Regions from separate parts of the Metabacillus hrfriensis genome, predicted to be linked through region 2. Evidence: a T-box and tRNA genes for the amino acid it is inferred to sense, from the RefSeq annotation. Region 2 holds a T-box; the other holds one or more tRNA genes.

Region 1 (4,224 bases), 1.3 Mb from region 2:
CATATCTTCCTTAGAAAGGAGGTGATCCAGCCGCACCTTCCGATACGGCTACCTTGTTACGACTTCACCCCAATCATCTACCCCACCTTAGGCGGCTGGCTCCTTGCGGTTACCCCACCGACTTCGGGTGTTGCAAACTCTCGTGGTGTGACGGGCGGTGTGTACAAGGCCCGGGAACGTATTCACCGCGGCATGCTGATCCGCGATTACTAGCGATTCCAGCTTCATGCAGGCGAGTTGCAGCCTGCAATCCGAACTGAGAATGGTTTTATGGGATTGGCTAAACCTCGCGGTCTCGCAGCCCTTTGTACCATCCATTGTAGCACGTGTGTAGCCCAGGTCATAAGGGGCATGATGATTTGACGTCATCCCCACCTTCCTCCGGTTTGTCACCGGCAGTCACCTTAGAGTGCCCAACTGAATGCTGGCAACTAAGATCAAGGGTTGCGCTCGTTGCGGGACTTAACCCAACATCTCACGACACGAGCTGACGACAACCATGCACCACCTGTCACTTTGTCCCCCGAAGGGGAACCTTCTATCTCTAGAAGTGGCAAAGGATGTCAAGACCTGGTAAGGTTCTTCGCGTTGCTTCGAATTAAACCACATGCTCCACCGCTTGTGCGGGCCCCCGTCAATTCCTTTGAGTTTCAGTCTTGCGACCGTACTCCCCAGGCGGAGTGCTTAATGCGTTAGCTGCAGCACTAAAGGGCGGAAACCCTCTAACACTTAGCACTCATCGTTTACGGCGTGGACTACCAGGGTATCTAATCCTGTTCGCTCCCCACGCTTTCGCGCCTCAGCGTCAGTTACAGACCAGAGAGTCGCCTTCGCCACTGGTGTTCCTCCACATCTCTACGCATTTCACCGCTACACGTGGAATTCCACTCTCCTCTTCTGCACTCAAGTTTCCCAGTTTCCAATGACCCTCCCCGGTTGAGCCGGGGGCTTTCACATCAGACTTAAGAAACCGCCTGCGCGCGCTTTACGCCCAATAATTCCGGACAACGCTTGCCACCTACGTATTACCGCGGCTGCTGGCACGTAGTTAGCCGTGGCTTTCTGGTTAGGTACCGTCAAGGTGCGAGCAGTTACTCTCGCACTTGTTCTTCCCTAACAACAGAGTTTTACGATCCGAAAACCTTCATCACTCACGCGGCGTTGCTCCGTCAGACTTTCGTCCATTGCGGAAGATTCCCTACTGCTGCCTCCCGTAGGAGTCTGGGCCGTGTCTCAGTCCCAGTGTGGCCGATCACCCTCTCAGGTCGGCTACGCATCGTTGCCTTGGTGAGCCATTACCTCACCAACTAGCTAATGCGCCGCGGGCCCATCTGTAAGTGACAGCCGAAACCGTCTTTCCAACTTGAACCATGCGGTTCAAGATACTATCCGGTATTAGCTCCGGTTTCCCGGAGTTATCCCAGTCTTACAGGCAGGTTGCCCACGTGTTACTCACCCGTCCGCCGCTGACCTCCGAAGAGGTCCGCTCGACTTGCATGTATTAGGCACGCCGCCAGCGTTCGTCCTGAGCCAGGATCAAACTCTCCGAAGAAAATTTGTGACTCAATTTGTTGCTGACTTCAAAAATTTAAAACGTTTGGTACGCTTTTGGTTTTGTTTAGTTTTCAAAGATCATTTTTAAAATTGGAGCGGGTGATGGGAATCGAACCCACGACATTAGCTTGGAAGGCTAGAGTTTTACCATTAAACTACACCCGCGAAAAGTATTTGTCTGGTCGGGAAGACAGGATTCGAACCTGCGACCCCTTGGTCCCAAACCAAGTGCTCTACCAAGCTGAGCTACTTCCCGGACACATTATATATAGAATGGCGCGCCCGATAGGAGTCGAACCCATAACCTTTTGATCCGTAGTCAAACGCTCTATCCAATTGAGCTACGGGCGCACTTGTTAATGTAATGAAGCGACTTAAATATAATACCAAGTTGCGTTCTTTTTGTCAACAACTTTTTTGAGGTTTTTTAAAACTCTTTTGGTGCGGCCGAGAAGAGTCGAACTTCCACGGGGTTGCCCCCACTAGGCCCTCAACCTAGCGCGTCTGCCATTCCGCCACGACCGCGAAAAGATAAAAAATGTATGGTGCGGGTGAAGGGACTCGAACCCCCACGTCAAAGACACTAGATCCTAAGTCTAGCGCGTCTGCCAATTCCGCCACACCCGCATACATTAGTTAAAATGGTGTGCCATGAAGGACTCGAACCTTCGACCCTCTGATTAAAAGTCAGATGCTCTACCGACTGAGCTAATGGCACTTAGTTATAATCGCATTTGAAATGCAAATGGCTGGGCTAGCTGGATTCGAACCAGCGCATGACGGAGTCAAAGTCCGTTGCCTTACCGCTTGGCTATAGCCCAATAAAATGGCGGTCCCGACCGGGATCGAACCGGCGATCTCCTGCGTGACAGGCAGGCATGTTAACCGCTACACCACGGGACCAAATATGATGGTGGAGGATGACGGGCTCGAACCGCCGACCCTCTGCTTGTAAGGCAGATGCTCTCCCAGCTGAGCTAATCCTCCAAATCATTAATATGCAATTCAGAAGCGATGACCCGTACGGGATTCGAACCCGTGTTACCGCCGTGAAAGGGCGGTGTCTTAACCGCTTGACCAACGGGCCAAAAGACAAAAAATAATGGCGGAGAAGGAGGGATTTGAACCCTCGCGCCGCTTACGCGACCTACACCCTTAGCAGGGGCGCCTCTTCAGCCACTTGAGTACTTCCCCATAATATGGCTCCGCAGGTAGGACTCGAACCTACGACCGATCGGTTAACAGCCGATAGCTCTACCACTGAGCTACTGCGGAATAATTAGTCATGACAGACTTCTTTAATTATATGAAGAATAGTACAAGCTGTCAAGCATTCTTTTTATTAATCATTTGCGTCTCTTACGACGGCTTTTATAATTTATCACAGCTTTGTATAATGAGTCAACCCCTTTTTTATCATGAAACAAGTTTTATTTTCCCGCCGCACTTTCCGCATACATACTTGGAAGTATCCATTCTTCGGTGGCGTTTGTAAATGAACATGCAGGCTGTACACTGATACTCTAATGTCTTCTTGATTCTGGCAGCCGTCTGCAGAGGTTTGCAGAATCTTGGAGCACCCACTTTAGAAAGCAGCTCCCTAAATTCAGGATCACGGTGTTTGTACCCTCTGCCTTCTATATGAAGATGATAGTGGCAAAGTTCATGTTTGATTATGCCAATTACTTCTTCTAATCCCTGAGCTAAATATTTAGGGTTAATCTCAATGTTATGACTTTTTAAAAGGTATCTGCCGCCTGTTGTCCGCAGCCGGCTGTTAAAGAAAGCTTTATGTAAAAACTTTTTGTGAAAGTAAGTTTTTGAAATAGATTCTGTCAGTTCCTGAAGCTCCGTTTCATTCATCGGTAACACCCCGCATAGTTTGTATCTCCGAACAGGACATCTTGCGCCCGCATATAGTAAGTAATACACATACTCCATTATAAACAATAAGGAGGAACGAGCAATGCCTTCATGGTTAAAAAACCAAATGCAGCGTGCGTTTTATGAAAAGGATCGGTATCAAATAAAAATGCTGAATCAATGCTGGTATTTCTATAGAAAAAAACACTGCTCATAAGCAGTGTTGGGTTTTTATCAATTTATTTAGCGGAAATCAGACTTTTATTAGCGAAAACTTCATTTTTCATAGCTGATTTTTGAAATTTATTAGCCAAAATGAGGATTCATTTAGCCAAAACGCCTTTCAAGGTCCCAGAACTCTATATTTAAAATATACAGCTAATCGAACACTGCCCGTAAGCAGTGTTTTTCATTAACTGTTTATCATCGTCAAGGCAACACGGCCTTTATGTGCATCTACAGAGTCTACCCAAACCGTAACAACGTCACCTACAGAAACGACATCGAGAGGATGTTTGACAAAAGAGTTTCTAAGCTTTGAAATATGAACGAGCCCGTCCTGTTTTACGCCGATGTCAACAAACGCGCCAAAATCCACAACATTGCGCACAGTGCCCTGAAGTTCCATACCTGTTTGAAGGTCCTCTAGTTTCAAGACACCCTTTTTAAGCAGCGGCTTAGCGATTTCATCACGAGGGTCGCGTCCGGGTCTAACTAGAGAATCGCAAATATCTTTCAGGGTAAGCTCACCAAGATCGATAGCTTCTGCTGTTTCCTTAATATGAATATCCGCTATTTTTTCTCTTA
Region 2 (4,224 bases):
GTTTCCTTTGCAGCAGTTTCGTTTGCGGATGAGTTCAGCGGCTTTATGGCTGCGATGATTATTTTGACCGTTGGGGAAATGCTTGTCTGGCCAGCAGTTCCAACAATAGCAAATGACCTTGCGCCTAAAGGAAGGGAAGGTTTTTATCAGGGTTTCGTCAACAGTACAGCCACAGGAGGAAGAATGATTGGTCCGCTGCTTGGCGGTGTGCTGGTAGATCTGTACGGAATAAACATGCTTTTCATAGTATTATTTGTCTTGCTGGTTCTTGCAATGTTTACAACATCAATCTATGACAAAAAATTAAAGAATCAAAAACTGGGAGAAGCCATTCTGACTTCCTAACATAACCAAAGGTGAAGCGGGAATGAATTCTCGCTTTTTTTATTTCGGGGGCGAGTGCCAATTGTCCCGGTTATGCCATCATTCTTTTTTTATCATCTTCAATAAAATTTTGCCCAAACAATATCAGAGATTACTAAAAGAAGCTGATAAATATTTCATTGCTGAAAAAATGCGGCGAGTGTCTGAAAATGCTGATTATGCTCTGATTTTGGATGGTCAGAAACTTATAGATTTTACACATCTGCAGATTGAAAATTCAGGCGGCTGCACGGTGCCGTAATGAATGGTACTTATCACATAGGAGAAAAACCGAAAAAACGTTCGGTCTAGTGAAAAAGTACGATAAATAGTTTCCTGAAAATTCCTTCTATTTAATCAAGCTTGTTTAACCCATATTCACATATAATGGAAGTAAAACAAGCTTCTATTTTTTCATAAACCTGTACAAGCAAAAGAAGAAGCTTAAATATCTTGTACCTGAAGTCGCGTGCCGAAATTATTACGGCTTTAGGAAGGTGATCTTATGCTGCAGACAGTAGTTGTAGCGTCGTTGATTGGGGGGTTAATGGGTTTACTTGGACATGTCAAAAAGAAAGGAAGGATCGAAAAACCAAGAATGACAAAACGGTTTATCTACTTAGGATTCTGGGAAGATATCGCAATGGGGATAACAGCTTCTATCCTGCTTGTTTTATCGACAGAACCCTCATCCTCATTTCAGCTTGTCGTGCTTTCTATTATCGCTGGTTACAGCGGGGAAGCGGTATTAAGGAGTTTTGACTTTGTCAGACAGCAGCAGGACAACACAGTGCAGCCAGAAAAAGACAATGAGCGTCAAGCAAAATAATCTCCTGATGACAGCAAACTCACTTCTTAATCTCTCAAAATCTAACACTTCTCATTTCGCAGAAAATGAACATATCTGCCGCCCATCATCCGATTTCCGCTTTTTCTTCATTTAACAACTTGCATCACGGAAGCAATTTCTATAAAATACAATATATAAAGGTATACGATATGAACGGTGATAAGGAATAGTAACAGACTTTAGATGCTCAGAGAATTGACGGAAGGTGCGAGTCAATCATCCATTGCCTGTGAACTCACCTTTGAGTTACAGACGTCAACTGCAGAACTGCCTGCACAGTAATGTCTGTCGTGATCCACGTTACGGATGCTTAAGTGAGTGCCTGATTGTTGGCGCTAAATTGGGTGGTACCGCGGGAAATTAAACCTCTCGTCCCTTATTGGGATGAGAGGTTTTTTCTATTGTGCGGTTTAATCTTGGGGACAGCCGTTCAGACTGAATACTAAAAGCGAAGAGCAACGCACCAATTTGAGGAGGATTTATATGAGTTTTAAGCACGATAAAGTTGAGAAAAAATGGCAGAATTACTGGCTTGAAAATAAAACATTTAAAACAACAGAGGTCGAAGGTAAACCGAAATTTTACGCTCTTGATATGTTTCCATATCCATCAGGTGCCGGTTTGCACGTTGGCCACCCTGAAGGCTTCACGGCAACTGATATTTTGTCCCGTGTTAAACGGATGCAGGGTTTCAATGTTCTTCATCCGATGGGCTGGGATGCATTCGGACTTCCAGCTGAGCAGTACGCACTCGATACAGGTAATGATCCTGCTGAATTTACAGCAAAGAATATTGATACATTCCGCCGTCAAATTCAGAGCCTTGGTTTTTCATATGACTGGGACCGTGAAATCAATACAACAGACCCTGAGTATTACAAATGGACGCAATGGATCTTCCTTCAATTATATAAAAAAGGTTTGGCATACGTAGATGAAGTGGCTGTAAACTGGTGTCCTGCACTTGGAACAGTTTTGGCAAACGAAGAAATTATTGATGGCAAGAGTGAACGCGGGGGACACCCTGTTGAGCGCCGTCCAATGAAACAATGGATGCTTAAAATTACAGCTTATGCTGACAGATTAATTGAAGACTTAGAAGAAGTGGATTGGCCTGAGAGCATTAAAGAAATGCAGCGCAATTGGATTGGCCGCTCAGAAGGTGCTCACGTTCATTTTGGCATTGACGGTGATAATCAAACGTTTACTGTCTTCACTACTCGTCCTGATACGCTGTTTGGAGCTACTTATGCAGTGCTTGCACCTGAGCATGCGCTTGTTAAAGAAATTACAACTGCAGATCAAAAAGAAGCGGTTGCAGCTTATATCGATAAAATAAAAAGCAAAAGTGATCTTGAAAGAACAGATTTAGCTAAAGAAAAAACGGGTGTATTCACAGGAGCCTATGCGATAAATCCTGTAAATGGCGAGAGAATGCCAATCTGGATTGCGGATTATGTTTTAGTCAGCTATGGAACAGGAGCCATTATGGCAGTACCTGCTCATGATGAGAGAGATTTTGAGTTTGCAAAAACATTCGACCTTCCTATTAAAGAAGTAGTAGAAGGCGGAGATGTCGAGAAAGAAGCTTACACTGGCGAGGGACTTCATGTAAACTCTGATTTCCTGAATGGCTTGAATAAACAAGACGGAATAGAAAACATGATTAACTGGCTTGAAACAAATCAAAAGGGTGAAAAGAAAATTACGTACCGTCTTCGTGACTGGTTATTCTCCCGTCAGCGCTACTGGGGAGAGCCGATTCCGATTATTCATTGGGAAGACGGCACTATGTCTGCGGTGCCTGAAGATCAGCTTCCATTAACATTGCCGAAAACAACAGAAATCCGCCCATCCGGCACAGGTGAATCACCGCTTGCCGTCATTGAAGAATGGGTGAATGTGACAGATCCTGAAACAGGCAAAAAAGGAAGACGCGAAACAAATACAATGCCGCAATGGGCCGGAAGCTGCTGGTACTACTTGCGTTATATTGATCCAAAGAATTCAGAGCACCTTGCTGATCCTGAAAAAATAAAAGAGTGGCTTCCTGTTGATACGTATATCGGCGGGGCCGAGCATGCTGTTCTTCACTTGCTGTACGCAAGATTCTGGCATAAGGTTTTATACGACCTTGGCATTGTGCCGACAAAAGAGCCATTCCAAAAATTGTTTAATCAAGGAATGATTCTTGGTGAAAACAACGAAAAAATGAGTAAATCTAAAGGGAACGTTGTAAATCCGGATGACATTGTAGCAAGTCACGGAGCAGATACTTTACGCTTATACGAAATGTTTATGGGACCCCTTGAAGCCTCAATTGCATGGTCTGAAAAAGGATTAGACGGAGCTCGCCGTTTCTTGGATCGAGTATGGCGTCTATTCGTTGAAGATAACGGGGCATTAAGTCCAAAAATTACAGATGAAATGTCTGACAGCTTAGAGCGTGTTTATCATCAAACGGTTAAAAAAGCAACAGAAGACTACGAAGGCTTGCGCTTCAACACAGCCATTTCTCAATTGATGGTTTTCATCAATGATGCATACAAAGCAACTGTGCTTCCAAAAGCCTACATGGAAGGGTTTGTGAAATTATTGTCTCCGGTTGCTCCGCATCTTGCTGAGGAATTATGGGAAAAGCTTGGACATGAAGGTACGATTTCTTATGAAACATGGCCTGCATATGACGAAGGCAAATTAGTTGAAGACGAAGTTGAAATTGTCGTTCAGGTCAACGGTAAATTAAAAGCAAAATTAAATGTTCCAAAAGATGCAACACGCGAAGAAATGCAGGAAATTGCCCTGTCTGATGCCACAGTTAAAGAACAGGTAGACGGGAAGACTGTCCGTAAAATCATTGCAGTGCCAGGAAAGCTGGTAAACATTGTAGCAAACTGATAAGAAAAGCGGAACCGACTGTTCAGCTCCGACAGGCAGATAAAAATTCGCCGCAAAAGCCCGGGTTTGACTTTTCGACCGAGGAGTTAGGAGATGGACAATAAGTAAAGCAG

The links. The T-box of region 2 lies ahead of leuS (leucine--tRNA ligase). A T-box ahead of a tRNA ligase gene usually reads a tRNA of that ligase, here a tRNA-Leu.
Region 1: it has a tRNA-Leu gene. The T-box ahead of leuS (leucine--tRNA ligase) is inferred to sense a tRNA for this amino acid. The anticodon was not compared.

Annotation. Positions count from the first base shown of each region.
Region 1 is NZ_CP126116.1:250,730-254,953, reverse strand. It holds rRNA gene QLQ22_RS01475 (16S ribosomal RNA) at 15-1,552, opposite strand; tRNA gene QLQ22_RS01470 (tRNA-Gly) at 1,646-1,719, opposite strand; tRNA gene QLQ22_RS01465 (tRNA-Pro) at 1,734-1,810, opposite strand; tRNA gene QLQ22_RS01460 (tRNA-Arg) at 1,829-1,905, opposite strand; tRNA gene QLQ22_RS01455 (tRNA-Leu) at 1,994-2,079, opposite strand; tRNA gene QLQ22_RS01450 (tRNA-Leu) at 2,098-2,181, opposite strand; tRNA gene QLQ22_RS01445 (tRNA-Lys) at 2,197-2,272, opposite strand; tRNA gene QLQ22_RS01440 (tRNA-Gln) at 2,301-2,375, opposite strand; tRNA gene QLQ22_RS01435 (tRNA-Asp) at 2,382-2,457, opposite strand; tRNA gene QLQ22_RS01430 (tRNA-Val) at 2,466-2,541, opposite strand; tRNA gene QLQ22_RS01425 (tRNA-Glu) at 2,570-2,641, opposite strand; tRNA gene QLQ22_RS01420 (tRNA-Ser) at 2,658-2,748, opposite strand; tRNA gene QLQ22_RS01415 (tRNA-Asn) at 2,755-2,829, opposite strand; gene QLQ22_RS01410 (SprT family protein) at 2,971-3,417, opposite strand; gene cmpA (cortex morphogenetic protein CmpA) at 3,521-3,634, shown strand; gene QLQ22_RS01400 (Tex family protein) at 3,830-4,224, opposite strand, start outside.
Region 2 is NZ_CP126116.1:3,973,491-3,977,714, reverse strand. It holds gene QLQ22_RS19750 (MDR family MFS transporter) at 1-345, shown strand, start outside; gene QLQ22_RS19745 (hypothetical protein) at 368-625, shown strand; gene QLQ22_RS19740 (DUF4257 domain-containing protein) at 869-1,192, shown strand; T-box leader at 1,361-1,593, shown strand; gene leuS (leucine--tRNA ligase) at 1,697-4,111, shown strand.